2 linked regions of the Gemmatimonas phototrophica genome follow. The protein of the gene in region 1 interacts with the protein of each later gene in a pairwise test. Links are inferred from orthologs where the notes say so. Each region holds a gene or a part of one and is shown in the gene's direction. Other genes may lie near its edges. The genes, in order: ftsA and GEMMAAP_RS09605.

Region 1 (9,437 bases):
GTCACCATGGGCGCCGGCGACATCACCCGTACCGGACCGGAACTGCTCGATCGTTTGCGCGCGACGGCTTCACACCACTGAGTCGCGTGGCCACTCGTACGCTCACTCCCTCCGCCACGACGGCGGACTCATCCAACGATGGCACGCGGCCCCTCTGGTGGCGTGTGCTGCGCCGGGTGCTGTTAGTGGCGCTTGTTGGCGGGGTGCTGGCCAGTCCCTGGTGGGGACCGCGGTGGCTCTCCACCCTCGAGTTCTTCCGGGTTCGGCGAGTGGTGTTCGAAGGCATGCGCTATACGCCCCGCAGTGAGGCCATGGCGTTGCTTAAGGTGGACACCACGCAGTCGGTGTGGCAGCCACTGCCGCCGCTGGCGGGGCGGTTGCAGGACCATCCCCTGGTGCAGAGTGTAACGGTCGAGCGGCAGTTGCCGGGCACCATGCTGGTCCGGGTCGTCGAACGCGAACCCGTGGCGCTGGTGCGTCGCAAGGGAGGGCGGCTGGACCCGGTGGACGGGGCAGGGCACCGCTTGCCCATTGATCCCACCGAGGTGCCCATGGATGTGCCGCTGTCGGTTTCGGCCGACAGTACCCTGATGCACCTCCTGGAGGGGCTCCGGAGCTCCGAACCCGGACTCTTTGCCCGAGTGGAGCGCGCCGACCGGGTCAAATCGGGCACAGCGCCCGATGAATTTCGCATCAAGCTCGACGCATTTGTGGTTCGGACCACCCCCGAGGTGACCGTAGCCCGCTTCAAGGACATATTACCGGTGGAAGCCGACCTCGCGCGCAACCGCCTGCGCGCCGTGGAGCTCGACCTGCGCTTCCGTAACCAGGTGATCGCCAGACAGCCATGACGTCCGAACCCATTGTAGCCGCCCTCGATATTGGCACCGCCCACACCACCGCCCTCGTGGCCGCGGTCCATGGGGATGTGCCGCGTGCGCCGCGGTTGAAGGTGCTCGGCGTGGGCACGACGCGCACCATGGGATTGCGACGCGGTGTCGTGAGTGACATCGAGGAAGCCACCCGCTCCATCCGGCAGGCGGTCGAAGAAGCGTGTCGTGTGGCCGGTGTGCAGCCCGACGGCTTGTATGTGGGCATCGCCGGCGAACATGTGCGGGCCATGTGCTCCACCGGTGTGGTGGCCATCAGCGGCGATGAAATCACGCGCCCCGATGTGGAGCGCGTCAACGAAGTGGCGCGTGCCATGGCCATTCCGCAGGACCGCGAACTGCTGCACGCCATTCCGCAGGAGTATCGCGTGGACAAGGCCGACGGCATTCGTGACCCCGTGGGCATGATCGGAACGCGGCTCGAGACGGAGATGTATCTCGTCACGATCGGCAGCTCGCCGGCCATGAACCTGCGCAAGGCCATCGAACGCGCCGGCTACAAGACGCGCGAGCTGGTGCTCGAGCCGTTGGCCAGTGCATTGGCGGTCCTCACCGAGGAAGAGAAAGAATTGGGGGTCGTGCTGGTGGAACTGGGCGCCGGTACCACCGATCTGGCCATCTTCCACGAAGGAAAAATCCGGCATCTTGGCACCATCCCGTATGGCGGCAACAACGTCACCAGCGATCTGGTGCAGGGGCTGGGCATTACGCAGCACGATGCCGAGCAGCTCAAGGAAGCGTACGGGTGTGCCTACGAGCCGCTCATCGATCCGGAGCAGGTCATCGCCATGCCGGCGTCTGGGTCGCACGGGGAACGCCACATCTCGCGCGAGCTCATGACACACATCATCCATCAGCGCATGGATGAGATCTTCGACAAGGTCGTGCGCGAAGTGCAGCAGGCCGGTTTCAAGGGCAAGCTCAACGCCGGCATTGTGCTGACCGGCGGTGGCGCTTCGCTCGAAGGTATCAACGAACTCGCGGCCGATGTCTTTGGCCTCGGCGTGCGCATTGGCGTACCCGGCGCCAAGCTCGATGGGCTGGTGGAGAACGTTGCCGATCCGCGCTTTGCCACCGTGACCGGACTGGCCTTGTACGGCGCACATCGCGCAGCTCTGGGCGGCGTCGTTTCGCGCCGTACGTCTCTCAGCGGCGGTGGTGGGGTGGACAAGTTCGCGTCACGTGTAAAAACCTGGCTGCAGGACTTTTTCTAGTCGCATCAGCAGGGAGGCCGCCGCCTGCATGCGCCGGCGGCACGTTCGTCTTGACGGTGGTAGCCGAACGCCGGTCCGCAATGTTGCGTAAAGGAGAAGATACTCTTTTCGCACCCATCTACCGGCCCCCGTGTCCACTCTCACTGCCACTCTTCGGCGCTGCGTCACCGGTCTGCTCATTGCCGCGCCGCTCAGTATTCCCGCCCAGCAGCTCACGCTCGATACGCGTGATCCCGCCCAGAAGCAGGATCCCACTTTTGAGCAGAGCATCAAGGAATGGCTGGCCAATGCCAAGCATTCCAGCCCCCTGGTAGATCACCTGCCACTGGTGCCCGGCATTCCTACGCCGCGTGATGTACTCGGCTATCACGTGGGCGCGCCCCGCATCCTCACGTATTACGACAAGCAGCTCGCCTACTATCGTGCACTTGAAAAGGCGACGCCACGCGTCAAGGTCGAAACCATTGGCCGCTCTGACGAAGGACGCGAGCTGGTCGTGGTCTGGATCTCCAGCGAAGCCAACATGCAGAAGGTCGCGCAGAACCGCGCCAACCTGAAGCGCATCGCCGATCCGCGCGGCATGACGGAGGACCAGGTCAAGTCCTTGTTGGCGCAGACCAAGCCGCATTATCACCTCATGGGCGGACTGCACTCGGGAGAAACGGGCCCCTCCGAAACACTCATGGAGCTTGCCTACCGACTTGCTGCTGAGACGTCGCCCATTATCAGTCAGATCCGCGAACAGCTGTATGTCTCCATCACGCCGGCGGCCGATGCCGATGGGCGTGATCGCAACGTCGATTGGTTCCTGCGCAACCTCTCCATGGCGCAGCCTACCGTGACGGCGCAGGCACCGAGTGCGGCGGCGCCCAATGACACCACACGCCGCGCGCCGGCGGCCCCCACCGCTCCCGCTCCGGGTGGCTTTGCGGGCGGACAGGTGCCGTACTGGGGCAAGTACGTGTATCACGACAACAATCGCGACATCAACATCAAGTTGGTGCAGATGCGCGCGATCATTGATTGGTATTTCACCGCGTACCCGCCCATCATGCACGACCTGCATGAAGCGCAGCCGTTGCTCTATACGTACACCGGTGGACCGCCGCAGAACCCCAATCTCGATCCCATTCTGTTCGCCGAACTGCCGTGGTTCGGCAATTGGGAAATGGCGCAGATGACCAAGTGGGGCATGCCCGGCGTGTACACGCACGCCTTCATGGATGGCTGGTCGCCCGGCTATCTCGGCTCGGTGGCGTACAACCACAACGGCCTCATGAAGATGTACGAAACACAGTCGGGGCGAGACCTCGACAGCACCGCGATGGCCAACGCGCGCCGTGGCATGGCGGTGGGGGCGGCTTCTGCGAGTGGTGGTTTTGGCGGGCGCGCTGGTGCCATCCCAACGGGTCGGGGCGGCGCGCAGGATCGCGAGTGGTATCGCGGCAATCCCATTGGCTTCAACGACATTGCCACGTTCACCCGTCGCTCCAACGCCAACTACATGCAGACCGGCGTCATCTCGGCGTTGCAGCTGGCCAGCATGTTCCCGCAAACGGTGCTGGAGAACTTCTACATCAAGACGCGGAACAGCATCGAAGAAGGGAAGAACAAGGCGCCATACGGATTCGTCATCCCGGTGCAGCGCGACATGACGCGCGTGATCGAAATGGTGAACCTGCTGCGGGTGCAGCGGATCGAAATCGGTCAGGCCACGGCACCGGTGAAGGTGGGCAACACCACGTATCCTGCCGGTTCGTACATCATCAAGCGCGATCAGCCGTATGGCCGCCTCGCCAAGAATTTGCTGGAGAAGCAGCAGTATCCTGACGCGCGACTGAACACGTACGACGACAGCGGCTGGAGCATGGGCTTTGCCATGGGCGTCGATGTACTGGAAGTCGGCGACTCCAGCATTCTCAAGACTCCGGTCACCAACGTTGATCGCGCCATTGCCAAGGGGACACTCGCGGGCACCGGTGGCAACACCATTGCCGTGGCGCATCTGGGCAGCAACCACATGGTCACCTTCCGCTATCTCCTGCGCAGCGTGCCCATGAAGGTGGCAGAGCAGGGCTTTGCCGCCGGCGATACCACGTATCCGGCAGGATCGTTCCTTATCGAGGCCAAGCACGCGACGGTGGTACGCAAGCTGGTGGATTCGCTCGGTCTCACGGCGGCATATCTGCCGTCGGTGCCGACCGTGCGAACGCACAATGCCGAGGCGCCACGGGTGGCCATCTATTCGCAGTGGAGCGGCACGCAGAACCTCGGCTGGTATCGGCTCACGTTTGACGAATTCAAGATCCCCTTCACGCTCGTCTACAAGGAGCGGCTGATGCAGGGCAACCTGCGCCGGGATTTCGATGTCATTCTGATGGCCGAGCAAAATCTGTCGAAGACCACGGTGATGCAGGCGCCCGCCGCGCGCCCCGTGCCGTACAAGAAGGACCCCAAGTACCCGTTCCTGGGCATGTACGGCGAGACGGACAACATCACGGGTGGCTTTGGCCAGAAGGGCGTTGATGCCGTAGCCAGCTTCTTAGAGGAAGGCGGCACACTGATCGCCATTGGCGAGAGCGCGCGACTGCCCATCGAGTTTGGCTGGGCGCGCACGGTGGACAAGACCCCGGTGGTGGGGCTCACGGCGCAGCGGCCGCTGGTGGAAGCCACCATTACGCGCCCGGAGCATCCGGTGTTCTACGGGTTCGGCAAGACGACCATTCCCGTGAAGTACGTGGGCGGCACCCCGTTCAAGGTGGGGATCGCGGATGAAGGGAACGTACTGGCGCGCTACGTGGGGGGGGACAAGGCCGTGTTGTCAGGGCTGATGACCGGCGCCGACTCTCTCAGGAGCCGCCCGTTCGCGGTGGATGTACCGCAGGCGGTAAACGGACGTGGTCGGGTGATCCTGTTTGCGAACAACCCCATTTACCGCTGGCAGAACCACGGGGAGTTCAACATGGTCTTCAACAGCCTGATCAACTGGAACGACGTGGTGGGGCCCAAGAAGCCGTAGTTGGGCCGGAGACCGTACCACCCAACACCACAAACCCGAACCGCATAACCCGAAACTGATCAGTTCCGGGTTGTGGGTTCGGGTTTGTGGTTCACGGTTGCATGGCGACCCATCGATTTTTCCGTGGCGCTCTTCCGATGTTCGCCGGCCCACCGACGAACCGCGAAATGCCCCTGTACATCGTGTTCAGACGGCGTTGATCACATCGGGGAATTGTTCACACGGCAATCGCCATGTCAAATGTCACGAACCATCGCGAGTTGCTTTTCTGTGGATAACTATTGGCCGAATTTGTGACGCTCCGGACCGTCGGCAAAAAGCGCCAACTTCAACAAAATCCAGTGCTTGCGCGTGGCAATCGAACGTGTATTCTAGGGGAGCTTCCGTACCACGAACTGCTTCCTCCACATTTGCACATTGGTCAGGAGCGCGGTCCACCAACGCCGGTGGAGCTCGCCGCAACCTGACCGCGAGGCGTCCCCTCACCCCGGATGCCTGCGTCATTCACTCCTTGCGCCGGCCAGCCTGTTTATGGAACTCCCCCGGATGACCTTCGAGTTCGAAGAGAGCGGATCCCAGAACGCTCGCATGAAAGTGGTGGGCGTTGGCGGTGGCGGCGGCAACGCCGTGAACCGCATGATCGAGGAACACCTCGAAGGGGTGGAATTCATCTCGGTCAACACCGACGCGCAGGCCCTCATGAATTCGAAGGCCGACGTCAAGATTCAGATCGGCAAGAAGCTCACGCGTGGTCTCGGTGCCGGTGCCCGTCCTGAAATCGGGCGTCAGGCCATTGAAGAGAACCGCGAAGACACCAAGCGTGTGCTCGGCAATGCCGACCTCGTGTTCATCACCTGCGGCATGGGTGGCGGTACAGGCACGGGCGCCGCACCGGTGGTGTGCCAGCTGGCGCGCGAGGCTGGCGCCCTCACCGTTGGCATCGTGACGCGTCCCTTCCTCTTCGAAGGGCGCAAGCGTATGCGTCAGGCCGAAGAAGGCATCAACGAAATGCGCAAGCATGTGGACACGATGATCATCGTGCCCAACGAGCGCTTGCTGGCGGTCGTGGGCAAGGGCATCCCATTCCACGAAGCCCTCAAGAAGGCCGACGAAGTTCTGCTGCACGCCACGCAGGGCATCTCCGTGCTCATCAGCGAAACGGGTATGGTGAACGTCGACTTCGCCGACGTCCGCACCGTGATGCAGAACGGCGGGTCGGCACTCATGGGCACCGGCATCGGGCGCGGCGAAAACCGCGCCACCGAAGCGGCCCAGCAGGCCATTGCCTCGCCGCTGCTCGACAACGTCTCCATCTCCGGCGCCACGGGCGTGCTGGTCAACATCACCGGCGGTGAGGATCTCACGCTCGGCGAAGTGCACCAGATCAACGACATCGTGCATGACGCCGTGGGCGACGACGCCGAGATCATCTTCGGGGCCGTGCATGAGCCGGCCATGATGGGGGAGATCCGGGTCACGGTCATTGCCACCGGCTTTGATCGCTATTTGCAGGGGACTCAGCCAACGGTAGCGGCCCCGGCTGTCACAAATAGCCCCTACGCCCCTTCCCCCCGGGCCGCGGCTGCCCCACATTCTGATGTTCAGACCGGTGGAGCCAAAGCCCCGTCCGTGTTGCCATTCCCCACCGGCACCCGGCCCGCGGCGAGACCTCCAGTTCCACCAGCTCGTCCTGCCTGGGAAGGGGTGCCCCCGCGCGCCCCGCGTGTTCCACCGACTACCACATCGTCCAGCCCTGAGCTCGACGATATGGAAATCCCGACGTTCATACGGAGACAGATGGATTGACTTCCTCGCGAAAGCTGCTCGTCGCCGCCGGTTGCCTGGGCATCGGAGCGGCTGTTATCGCGCTGGGACGTCCCGTTCAAGAGCGCCCCGCGGCCAGTGTTCTGGCGGCGGGGCCTCGTGTTTCCGTTGCTGCCCGCTGGCGTACCAAGACCGACACTATCCGTCGGGGGGAACCGCTCTCCGCGGCCCTTGAGCGGGCCGGGCTGGCACCGAAAGAGGCCGCTGAAGCCCTGAGTGTCGCCTCCGCGCTCGACCCCACCAAGGTCCGGGCTGGCGCCACCATTACCACCAAGGTGGACCCGGACTCCGGCGCCTCCGAAGTCGTGCTGCAACTGGCCATCGATCGCGTAGTGCGCTTCACGCGCTCGTTCGGCAGTACCTGGGTTGAGAAGGAAGAAAAGCTCCAGTGGACCACGGATACCGTTGTCGTTGGCGGAGTCATCACTTCCAGCCTCACCTCGGCCATTGCCGCCGGCGCGGATGCCTTCCCGGAGCGGCAGCGTACTGAGCTCGCCTATGCCTTGGCCGATATCCTGGAGTACCGCGTCGATCTCAGCCGTGATCTGCAAAAGAACGACTCGGTCCGTGTACTGGTGGAGCGTCAGAGGGCTCCCAACGGCCTTGTTCGTCCGGGCAACATCATTGCCGCTCGCCTGACCGTGGCCGGCAAGCCCGTGGAAACCATGCGCTTCACGCAGGGCACCCGGGTGGCCTATTTCGATGGCGAAGGGAAGTCCATGCGCGCGGCCTTCCTGCGAGCGCCGCTCGCCTTCCGTCGCATTTCCAGTGTGTTCGGCCTCCGGCGCCATCCCATTCTGGGCACCGTGCGCCGGCATCAGGGCATGGACTACGCCGCGGCGTCGGGAACGCCCGTCCGCGCGTTGGGCAACGGCCGCGTGATCTTTGCCGGCTGGAAGGGTGGGTACGGCAAGACCATCGAAATCCGGCACACCAACGGTGTGGTCACCCGCTACGGGCATTTGCGCGCCATCAACGTGCGCTCCGGACAGTCGGTCAGCATCTCGCAAACGGTCGGGCAAGTGGGTACCACCGGGCTGTCCACGGCGCCGCATTTGCACTTCGAAGTGTTGGTGAAAGGCGTGCACAAAGATCCCCGCATTGCCCTGCGCAACGAGACCGGTGAACCGCTCGCCGCCGCACAGCGTAGCACCTTCGCCCAACTCAAGGCCCGGCTGTTCGCCCAGCTCGATCAGCCCGCCGCGGCGACGGCCGTTCGCAGCGGCGCCCAGCGCCCCAGCGGCGACTGATTTACTCCCCGCCGCCTCGCCACGAGCAAATCTCGCTGGCACTGCGTAACAGCACGGGAGTCGTTGCTCCCACCGGTGGGGCAGGAGAATCACCATTCTTCTGCCCCGCGCCCTTTCTCTGGTCCGCGCCCCCTGTGAGCGTTTCTTCGTGATTCGTTGGCTCATTGCCGTAGCCCTTGGCCTGCTGGCGGCGTGGTTCGCCTACGGACGTTCCGTGGGGACGGCACGTTCGCCACAGTCGGCACTGACCTGGTTGCTGGCGCTCCTGCGCGGCGCTGCCGTTACGGTTGTGGCGGCGCTGTTGCTGTCGGCCCCCCTGGGGCGGGCCACCCCGCGGGCGCCGTTGGTGGCCATCGATGTGTCGGCCTCATGGCGACGCGCAGTGGGCGATGAAAGCACCTATGTGCGCACCTGGCGCCAGCAATTGGCCGACTCGGTATTTGCCGGGCTGCCGGGTGATGCGCCCGTGGTCTTCGTGGGCGATTCGCTGCGCGACGCCAGTACCACGGACGCAGCACAGCTTACTCCGCAGGATCTGTCCACACGTTTACGGCCGGCCGTGGACCGTGCCGCCTCGTTGGGACGCAGTTTGGTCCTGGTCACCGACGGCGAAGTCGATGACGCCGACGCCCTGTCTGAAGCGCCTCCGGGATCGCGAGTGCTGCGCCTCGCACACGCGCCACGACGTGACGTTGGGCTGGCCGATCTTGCGGTGCCGGTGTCCGCCACAGGCGCCGACACTATCGCCATCGCCGCCACGGTCGCCGCCGGAGGTGTGGCGACCCCCGACGGTACGCTGCACATCCGTCTTGATGGTACCGAAGTCGCCACCGCTGCCGTCCCGGCGCTGGCGCCCTATGCGAACACCCGTATCGCCATTCCGGTCGTTGTGCCACGCGGCGACCGCACTGCCATCGTGCAGGCGGTCCTCGACATTGCGAGTGATGTGGAGCTGCGGAACGATACGCTCACGGTGGCCATGGATGTGGGTGACAAACCCACCGCCGTGTTTGTTTCCACCGCGCCCGATATCGACGTGCGGGAAGTGCTCACGGTTCTCCGCGGCGCCCTCGATGTGCCCACCCGGGCCTACCTGCGCATCGCACCCAATGTGTGGCGCGTGGAAGGCTCACTCGCCCCGATCAGCGAAGCCGAGGTCAAGGTGCGCGCGGCTGCGGCCGGCATGCTGATCGTGCACGGCGACACCGCCTGGCGACCGGCACCGTCGGCATCGGCGACG
Region 2 (9,462 bases), 370 kb from region 1 along the record:
ATGGCGAAGCAGGCAGCGGGTTCCGCAGTAGTGCAGTTCGGCGAGACCATGGTGCTCGCCGCCGTGACGGTCAGCGAGAACAAGAGCCCGCTCCCGTTCTTCCCGCTGACGGTCGAGTACAAGGAAAAGACCTACGCCGCCGGCAAGATTCCGGGTGGGTTCATCAAGCGCGAAGGGCGTCCGCATGATCACGAGATCCTTGCGGCGCGCATCATCGACCGCTCCATCCGGCCATTGTTCCCGGAAGGCTTCCAGAACGAAGTGCAGGTCTTCATCTACGTCATCTCGGCCGACCAGGAGAATGACGCCGATGTACTCGCGCTCGTCGCGGCTTCCTTCGCGCTGAACGCGTCGAAGATTCCGTTCCTCGGCCCCATCGCCGGCGTGCGTGTCGGTCGCGTGCAGGGACACTGGGTGCTCAACCCCACGTTCCAGCAGCTCGCGTTCTCCGACCTGGAGCTCGTGGTCGCCGGTTCGAAGGATTCCATCGTGATGGTGGAAGGTGGCGCGCTCGAAGTGTCTGAAGAGGACGTGCTCGAGTCGCTGCGCCTGTCGCACGACGGCATTCGTGAGCTTATTGCGGCGCAGGAGGAACTGCTCGCCAAGGTACAGCAGCCGAAAATGTCGTGGACGAAGGCCGAGACGCCGGAAGGCATCGTGGTGCGCGTGAAGGAGCTTGCATCGGGTCGAGTGCGTGAAGCGCTCAATCAGAAGGACAAGCACACGCGCGTCGAGGCCGTGGAGCGCACCAAGAAGGAACTCGCCGAAGGCCTGCTGGCAGAGTTCCCCGACAACGCCAAGGACATTCACACCATCCTCGGCGACGTCGAATATCACGAACTGCGTGCGCAGGTGCTCGATACCAATCTGCGTGTCGACGGGCGCAAGCCGAACGAAGTGCGTGGCATCAGCATCGACAACGGTGTGCTGCCGCGCGCGCATGGCTCGTCGCTCTTCACGCGTGGTCAGACGCAGGCGCTCGTGGCCGCGACCCTCGGTACTGCGAAGGACGCGCAACGTCTCGATTCCATCAAGGAAGCGGGCGAAGTCACGCGCTCGTTCATGTTGCACTACAACTTCCCGCCGTTCTCCACCGGTGAAGTGCGTCCGATGCGTGGCACCAGCCGCCGCGAAATCGGTCACGGCAATCTCGCCGAGCGTGCCATTCAGGGCGTGCTCCCCGACTTCGCCGACTTCCCGTACACCATCCGCATCGTCTCCGACGTGCTCGAGTCGAACGGCTCGTCGTCGATGGCGTCGGTGTGTGGCGGCTCGCTCGCCCTGTTCGATGCCGGCGTGCCCATGAAGGCGGCCGTCGCCGGCGTCGCAATGGGTCTGATCAAGGAAGGCAAGAAGTACGCGATCCTCACCGACATCCTTGGCACCGAAGATCATCTCGGCGATATGGACTTCAAGGTCGCGGGCACGACGGAAGGCATCACGTCTATCCAGATGGACATCAAGATCGAAGGGCTCGACCTCAAGATCATGGAAGAGGCCCTCACGCAGGCCAAGGAAGGACGTCTCCACATTCTCGGTGAAATGAGCAAGTCGCTCGCGACGCCGCGGACGGAGCTGTCCAAGTACGCGCCACGCATCGTGACGGTGCAGATCCCGGTCGACAAGATTGGTGAACTGATCGGTCCGAAGGGCAAGAACATCCGCGGCATTCAGGAAGAGACGGGTGCCGAGCTCACCGTGGATGACGACGGTACCGTGACGATTGCTGCTGTCGGCGGCGAGAGCATGGAGCGCGCGAAGCAGATGGTGCAGGCCATCACCGCGGAAGCGGTGGTCGGTGAGACGTACGAAGGCACCGTGAAGACGGTCACCGCGTTCGGCGCCTTCGTCGAGATCATGCCCGGCACTGAAGCGCTGCTGCACGTCTCCGAGATGAAGTGGGAGCGTGTCGAGAAGCCCGAAGACGTGTGCAAGAAGGGTGATCGTGTCACGGTCAAGCTCGTTGACCGCGATGAGCGTGGCCGCCTGCGCCTCAGCATGAAGGCGTTGCTGCCCAAGCCGGAAGGCATGGCCGACGAGCCGGAGCGCCCCCGTCGTGAAGACGGTGAGCGCAGCGGTGGCGGCGATCGTGGTGGACGTGGTGGACGGAACGGCGGTGGTCGCGATCGGCGCTAAGCCTCTGGGCGCTCCGGCGCCCACGCTGCACCGTACGGACCTTCCCAATGGACTGACCGTGCTCTCGGAAGCCGTTCCGGGAGCGCGGTCGGTTGCTTTCGGCGCCTGGGTTCGCGCAGCGACATTGCATGAACACCCCGAGCAGATGGGGGTCTCCCATTTGCTCGAACACATGGTGTTCAAGGGCACCCGATCGCGGAGTGCCCAGGAAATCGCGTTGTCCCTCGAAACCCTCGGGGGCTCGCTCGATGCGTACACCGAACGCGAGCACACGTCCTATCAGGCTCGTGTGCTCGACGAGCATCTGGCGGAAGCCGCGCATGTCATTGGGGAACTCATCTTTCATCCGCTGCTGCGATCGGAGGATCTCGCGCTTGAGCGCAAGGTGATCCTTGAAGAGATCAGCATGGTGGAGGACACGCCCGACGACATCATTTTCGATGTGCACAACCGTGCGCTGTGGGGAGACCATCCTCACGGCTTCGCGATTCTCGGAACCCGCGACACGGTCAAGACACTCGATGTCCCGGACATCCGGGCCCTCCACGCGCGGGCATATCATCCCGGGCGATTGGTGGTTGCCGCGTCGGGACGTGTTGAGCATGAGCAGCTGCTTGAAACACTGCGACAGACCGGGTGGATGGACATCCCGAAAGGTGATGTCACGCCGTTCCCGGTGGATCCGGTGGAAGTGGCTGGACCGCATGCGGAGCACATCAAGCGCAAGGACATCGGCCAGACGCACATCGTGCTTGGCGGGCAGGGCATCGCTCATGGCGATGATCGCCGTTATGCCTTTGCGTTGATCGACATGTTGTTGGGCGGCGGTATGAGTTCGCGCCTGTTTCAGCGGGTCCGCGAGGAGCTAGGCCTCGCATACAGCGTGCACAGCTTCAGCAGCGCGTACGCCGATACCGGATCGCACGGTGTGTATCTGGCGAGTGCACCGGAGACGGCGCAACAGGCCATCGACGCGGTCCGTGAGGTTCTGCGTGGAGTGGCACTGAATGGTTTGACGGCCAGTGAGTTGGCGGCGGGAAAGCGTCAGTTACGTGGGCAGTTGGTGATGTCCATGGAAGGCGTCTCCTCGCGCATGTATCGGGCGGCAACGACCGCGCTGTACGGCGAGCCGTTCCGCACGATTGACGAGCTGATGGCGCTCGTGGATGCCATCGACGAAGATCAGGTGCGCGACGTGGCGCGCGATTTCTTCGATCCGGATCGACACATTCTCGTCAGTCTCGGCCCCAAAGCGGTCCGCTGACGAACTCCCCCTATCCAGAATCGACTATGCGTATCGGTGTACCGAAGGAGATCAAGACCAACGAGAACCGTGTGGCTTTGGTCCCGGCTGGCGCGGAGGCGCTGGTGGCATCGGGCCACGACGTTTTCATCGAAACCGGGGCCGGCATTGGCAGCGGTTTCGAAGATGCGGCCTACGTGGCCGTTGGCGCTCAGATCGTTCCCGACGCGGCCTCCGCGTGGGGGAAAGCGGAGCTGCTTCTCAAGGTCAAGGAGCCCATCGCGCCGGAGTGGCAGTATCTGCGCCCGGACCTCACGCTGTTCACGTATTTCCATTTTGCCGCCGATGAAGCGCTGACCCAGGCGCACCTGGCCAGCGGAGCCACCTGCATTGCGTACGAGACCGTCGAACTCCCGAATCGCGATCTGCCGTTGCTGATTCCAATGTCTGAGGTGGCGGGGCGCATGGCGGTGCAGGAAGGGGCCAAGTACCTCGAAAAGCTGTATGGTGGTCGTGGCGTACTGCTGGGTGGCGTGCCGGGCGTGGCGCCGGCCAAGGTCGTAATTCTGGGCGGCGGCATTGTGGGCGTGAACGCCGCGAAGATGGCGGCGGGACTCGGTGCCAAGGTGGTGGTGCTCGACCTGTCGTTGGAGCGCCTGCGCTACCTGTCCGACGTCATGCCGGCCAACGTGCAGCTTGTTCACTCCAACCGACACAACATCCTTGAGCAGATCAGCACCTGTGACCTGGTCATTGGTGGAGTGCTCATTCCGGGTGCCAAAGCCCCCAAGCTCGTGCGGCGCGCCGATCTGGCCAAGATGCGTCCGGGAGCGGTAATCGTGGACGTGGCGGTGGATCAGGGTGGTTGCGTGGAGACGATCAAGCCGACCACACATGAGAATCCCACGTACACCGTGGACGGTATCATCCACTATGGCGTCGCCAACATGCCAGGGGCCGTGCCGCGCACGTCCACCTTGGCGCTCACCAATGCGACGTTGCCCTATACGCTGCAGCTGGCGAACAAGGGATGGAAGAAGGCGCTGAAGGACAATGGCGCGCTGCTGAAGGGGCTCAACATGTCCGGCGGAAAGGTCACCTTTCCGGGAGTGGCGGAAGCGTTCGGGATGGAGCTCACCGACCCCTCTTCGTTCCTCTGACCGGTATGGGGGGCCACTGGTGCCCGACGATCGCCTTGGTAGCTGCCCCTGATGGCACGCGGCCGGTCCCTGATGGGACCGGCCGCTTTTTTTGGTGTGACCGCGGAACTTTGCGGCCACCACGGACCTGACCGCTGACGGCGGCAGTGCGCTAGGTCACGATATTCCAACAGCTTGTCCGCTCTGGCGTGAGCCAATACGTTACCGTATACGTCGCTGCCCGTTTTTCACAGGCGCCACCCTCCGGTGTCGCGCCGCCCCGGTCTCTCTGGATGTTCTGGCCCTTCAGTAAGTCGAACTCGTTCTTCCCGGCGAATGCCATCGCCGTAGACCTTGGCACTGCCAATACGCTGATCTATGTGAAAGGCGAGGGGATCGTGCTGAACGAGCCCTCTGTCGTCGCGCTCGACCGTGAGACCAAGAAGATCAAGGGCGTTGGCCTCGAGGCCAAGCGCATGCTCGGGCGGACCCCCGATGGCATCATGGCCGTCCGGCCCATGAAGGACGGCGTGATCGCCGACTTCGATGTGACGGAAAAGATGCTGCGCTATTTCCTGACGCTGGTGATCGACAAGCACGTCTTCAAGGTGAAGCCGCGCGTGATCGTGTGCGTGCCGTCGGGCATTACGGAAGTGGAAAAGCGCGCCGTGCGAGACTCGGCACTCGGCGCTGGCGCCAAAGAAGTCTTCATGGTGACGGAACCCATGGCGGCGGCCATCGGCGTGGGTCTTCCGGTGGAGTCGCCCACGGGCAACATGGTGATCGACATCGGCGGGGGCACCACGGAGATCGCCGTCATCGCGCTGTCTGGCATCGTCAGCGATACCTCCATTCGTACTGGTGGCGATGAGCTGGACATCAGCATCGTGCAGTTCATGCGCAAGAACTACAATCTGCTGATCGGTGAGCCCACGGCGGAGCAGATCAAGATTCAGATCGGTTCGGCGTATCCGGTGGGCGAAGAACGTGAAATGGAAGTGAAGGGGCGCGATCTGGTCTCTGGCATTCCCAAGACGGTGCGCGTGCACTCCAGTGAAATTCGGGAAGCGGTGCAGGAACCCATTCAGCAGATTGTGGATGCGGTGCGGCGCGCGCTCGAAATCACCCCGCCGGAGTTGGCCTCGGACATCGTGGATCGCGGCATCGTGATGACCGGCGGCGGAGCGCTCATTCGCGGACTGGATGTGCTGCTCTCTCAGGAAACGGGGCTGCCCATTCATGTTGACGAGGATCCGCTCACGTGTGTCGTGCGTGGGACCGGCAAGATTCTTGATGATGAAGAGAAGTACTGGTCGGTGTTGACCACCTGAGTCACATCATTCCCCTTTTCACTCGCTGAATACGCGTGGCACGGAACGTTCGCGGCGAAGGGCGTCTCGACACCGGCCTCGTGCTGGTGTGCGTGGCATTGTCGGTCCTGGCTTTTCTTTCTCCGCGGCGCACGCGTGAAGACGTGGCCGCGCTGCTGCGCGCCACGGTGCTGTCGCCGCTGGTGCAACTCGAAGGGCGAGCCGCCACCATTCGCGCCGCTGTGGTGGCGCGCAATGACTTGCTGGTCACACGCGGGCGTGCGGTCACGGACACGCTGAGCCTGCGTGCCATCAGCGACGAGAACAGAACACTCCGCCAACTGCTTGGGTTGTCGGCGCGCTTGCAGGATGGCTTTGTGCCGGCGGAGCTGTTGCCCATTCGTGGTGGGGACGAATTCTCCATTGCGTTAACGGTGGGGAGTGACGTTGGCGTGCAGCCGTATCAGCCGGTGGTGACCGCTGATGGTCTGGTGGGCATGGTGGTTTCTGTCGATCGCACGACGAGCACGGCGCTCACGTGGGCACATCCCGATTTTCGGGTGAGCGTCATGAGTGCTGATCAGAACGCCTTCGGAATTATGCAGCCCCATCTGGCAGAAGGCGCCGAGCGGTGGTTGCTGGAAATGCGGGGCGTGCCGTTTCGCGCCAAACTGGATACCGGAACCCTCATTGTGAGTTCCGGGCTCGGGGCCACCTATCCCCGCGGCATTCCTGTCGGCACGGTGATCGGGGAATTGAGCACACCGGAAAAGTGGGCCCGGACGTATCTGGTGAAACCTGCGGTGTTGCCGGAGAATATTGGTCCGGTGCTGGTCTTGTTGCCGGGACGAGCGCAGCGCGGCGTGAATGGGGTGTGGACAAGCGCGGCAGCAGCGGACAGCGCCGCACGTGCGGTCGCCGCCGCGGGCGATTCGCTGGCGCGCGTCACCGCTCTCGATGAACTGGCCGCCCGTCGTGCCGCGCTGGACTCCCTGAGTGCCGACAGTCTGTCGCTGGCGGATACCATTGGCGGCGGGTTCGGCACCCGTGCCGACAGCAGCCTTCGAGGGGATAGCACGCGGATCCGACGTCCGGACTCCGGCACCGTGCGCGTGCCATTGCCGGTACGCGCTCTGGCGCCGCGTCCCCCCTTGGCCCGTCCCACGGTGCCGCCAAGGGAGCGTCGTTGATGCGGTCCGCTTCACAGTCTCCCGGAATCGGCAGCGCCCTGCGCGCGTGGCTCGGGTTTGCCCTGCTCATTGTCGCGCAGTTCAGCGTGCGTCCACTCATTGCCGGGCGCGCCGCGGCGGACTTCGCCGTGATCGCGGTGCTCTTCTCTGCCGTACGTATGCGTCCGGGGTATGCGGCATTGACCGGCTTTCTCACCGGGCTCGCGCTTGATGCCTTGGCTCCGGGAAGTTTTGGTGCCAGTGCCATTGTGCTCACGCTCGTGGCCTTTGGGGCATCGTGGCTCAAAGCCGTGTTCTTTGCCGACCACGTGGCACTCACCGGGTTGTTTGTCTTTGGCGCCAAGTGGCTGTTTGATATTGCCATGACGTTGCTCACCGGGGTTGGTGCGGGTGTGTCCCTGTTGGTGTCACTGTTGGTCTGGGCGCCACTGTCGGCGGCGCTGACGGCCATCATCGCGGTCCTGTTGCTGGTGTTGTTCCGTCCGTTGTATCGACCACACTCGTTGTAATGGTGGCGCACGGGTGCGCCCCGATCAGGTGAGGATGGCGGCATGAGTTACCATCCCAATTCCGTCTTGCGCCGCGCGCGGGTGGCGCGGGCGCTGCTGGTGCTCATTTTTACCGTGCTTGGCGGTGCGTTCTTCCGCACGCAGGTCTTGCAGAATGCCGAGTTCGTGCTGGCATCGGAAAGCAATCGTTTGCGGGAGGTACCACTTCCGGGGGCGCGCGGCATCATTTACGACCGCCATGGCGCCATCATTGCCGAAAACCTCCCCGGTTACTCCGTCTCGATCCTGAGTCCAACCACGGACTCCTTGCGATCGGCGTTACGGTCCCTGTCGCGCATCATCGAGATCGATTCGGCGCAGCAGGCGCTGGCCATTCGTCGCTATCGGGCAGCGCCAACACGACCGGCCGTGATCTTCAACGATGCCAGCTTTCAAGTGGTGTCCGTGCTGGAGGAGCGACGCTCGGAGTTTCCCGGGTTGATCATTCAAAGCGCACCCAAACGCTACTATCCGGATGCGCAGGCGGTCGCGGCGCTGGTTGGATATACCGGTGAAATTTCCCCGGAGCAGCTCGAGCTGCCGCGCTACGATGCCTACAAGGCGGGACAACAGGTGGGCAAAGGCGGACTCGAACTGCAGTACGAAGAGCAGTTGCGCGCTCGTGAAGGGAGTCGGTTCGTCGAGGTGGATGCGAAGAATCGTGTGGTTCGCGACAATGGCGTGCGCCCGGAGGTACAACCCGAGGCGCCACCGCCATTGCGCACCAACATCGATCTCGATCTCCAGCGGTATTCGCATGAGTACTTCGGCGACTCGCTGCGTGGTGCCGTGGTGGCCCTCGAGCCGCAGACGGGCGGTGTACTCGCCATCTACAGCGCCCCCAGCTACGACATCAACCGGTTCATCGGTGGAGTGTCGAATGCGTACTACAAGGAATTGCAGGAGCACCAGTACACGCCGCTCTTCAACCGCGCGTTGTCGGGGCGATATCCGCCCGCGTCCACCTGGAAGCTGGCCACGGCCGCCCTGGGCATGGAGCTTGGCCTCGTCACCATGGAGACGCACATGGAGACGCCCTGTACGGGCGGCTACTACTACGGGCGTGTCTTCAAATGCTGGGACAAGCGTGGACACGGGGATATCACGCTGGCGCAGGCGATCGCCAAGTCGTGCGACGTGTACTTCTATCAGCTCGGGCTCAAGATCGGCATCACGCGGTTGCTCGCGGGCGGTGTGCGGCTGGGTTTCGGCGAACCCACGGGCATTGATATGCCCGGAGAAAAGCGTTCCATCTGGCCGCGCAGCACGGAGTACTTTGACCGCACGTACGGGCCTCGCGGCTGGAACAAGTCGGTGGTGTTGAGCCTGTCCATTGGACAGGCGGACAACTCACAGACGCCCATCAACATGGCGCGCTTTTATACGGCGCTCGCCACGGACGGCTACGCCGCCACGCCGCAGATTGTCGCGCGTACTCCGGAACGCAAGAAGCTGCTCAATCTCAACGCCGAACAGATCAAGAGCATTCAAGTGGCGCTGGCCGATGTCGTGAGCCGTGGCACGGCGGCGGGTGCCCAGATTCAGGGACTGACCATTGCCGGCAAGACGGGCACGGCACAGGTCACTGGGCAGGAAGACTACGCCTGGTTCGTCGGCTATGCGCCGGCAGACAAGCCGAGAATCGTGCTGGCCATCATTATCGAAGAAGGGCTGCACGGTTCAACGGCCGCCAAGGTTGCCACCAAGCTCATGGAACGCTATCTGAAGGCTAAGCTGACCATGACCGCCGTTACCAACGACTGAGCCAATGGCCTCCACGGGTATCCTCAGGCGGCAGAGTGTTGATGTCCCACTGCTGCTGACCGCCTTGCTGCTGACCCTGTTCGGGTTGGCGATGGTGTTTTCGGCTGGCCAGATGGACGTGCCCGACCCGGC

The links.
Region 2: the proteins of ftsA (region 1) and GEMMAAP_RS09605 interact in binary tests that used the Escherichia coli proteins (3 or more experiments, as listed by UniProt). The link is inferred for Gemmatimonas phototrophica from one-to-one orthologs.

Annotation. Positions count from the first base shown.
Region 1 is NZ_CP011454.1:1,904,430-1,913,866, forward strand. Bases 1-2,975 are described here. They hold ftsA (cell division protein FtsA), read left to right. Parts: upstream 1-847; coding sequence 848-2,104; downstream 2,105-2,975. Other genes in these bases: murC (UDP-N-acetylmuramate--L-alanine ligase), read left to right, coding at 1-81; GEMMAAP_RS07885 (cell division protein FtsQ/DivIB), read left to right, coding at 87-851; GEMMAAP_RS07895 (M14 family zinc carboxypeptidase), read left to right, coding at 2,235-2,975. In the rest of the region: more of GEMMAAP_RS07895, read left to right, coding at 2,976-5,123; cell division protein FtsZ, read left to right, coding at 5,655-6,929; GEMMAAP_RS07905 (M23 family metallopeptidase), read left to right, coding at 6,926-8,197; GEMMAAP_RS07910 (hypothetical protein), read left to right, coding at 8,346-9,437. UniProt on the Escherichia coli protein: Essential cell division protein that assists in the assembly of the Z ring. May serve as the principal membrane anchor for the Z ring.
Region 2 is NZ_CP011454.1:2,268,828-2,278,289, reverse strand. Bases 3,831-6,830 are described here. They hold GEMMAAP_RS09605 (rod shape-determining protein), read left to right. Parts: upstream 3,831-4,811; coding sequence 4,812-5,849; downstream 5,850-6,830. Other genes in these bases: mreC (rod shape-determining protein MreC), read left to right, coding at 5,885-6,830; ald (alanine dehydrogenase), read left to right, coding at 3,831-4,539. In the rest of the region: GEMMAAP_RS09620 (polyribonucleotide nucleotidyltransferase), read left to right, coding at 1-2,136; GEMMAAP_RS09615 (M16 family metallopeptidase), read left to right, coding at 2,057-3,400; more of ald, read left to right, coding at 3,427-3,830; more of mreC, read left to right, coding at 6,831-7,018; GEMMAAP_RS09595 (rod shape-determining protein MreD), read left to right, coding at 7,018-7,527; mrdA (penicillin-binding protein 2), read left to right, coding at 7,570-9,330; rod shape-determining protein RodA, read left to right, coding at 9,335-9,462. UniProt on the Escherichia coli protein: Forms membrane-associated dynamic filaments that are essential for cell shape determination. Acts by regulating cell wall synthesis and cell elongation, and thus cell shape.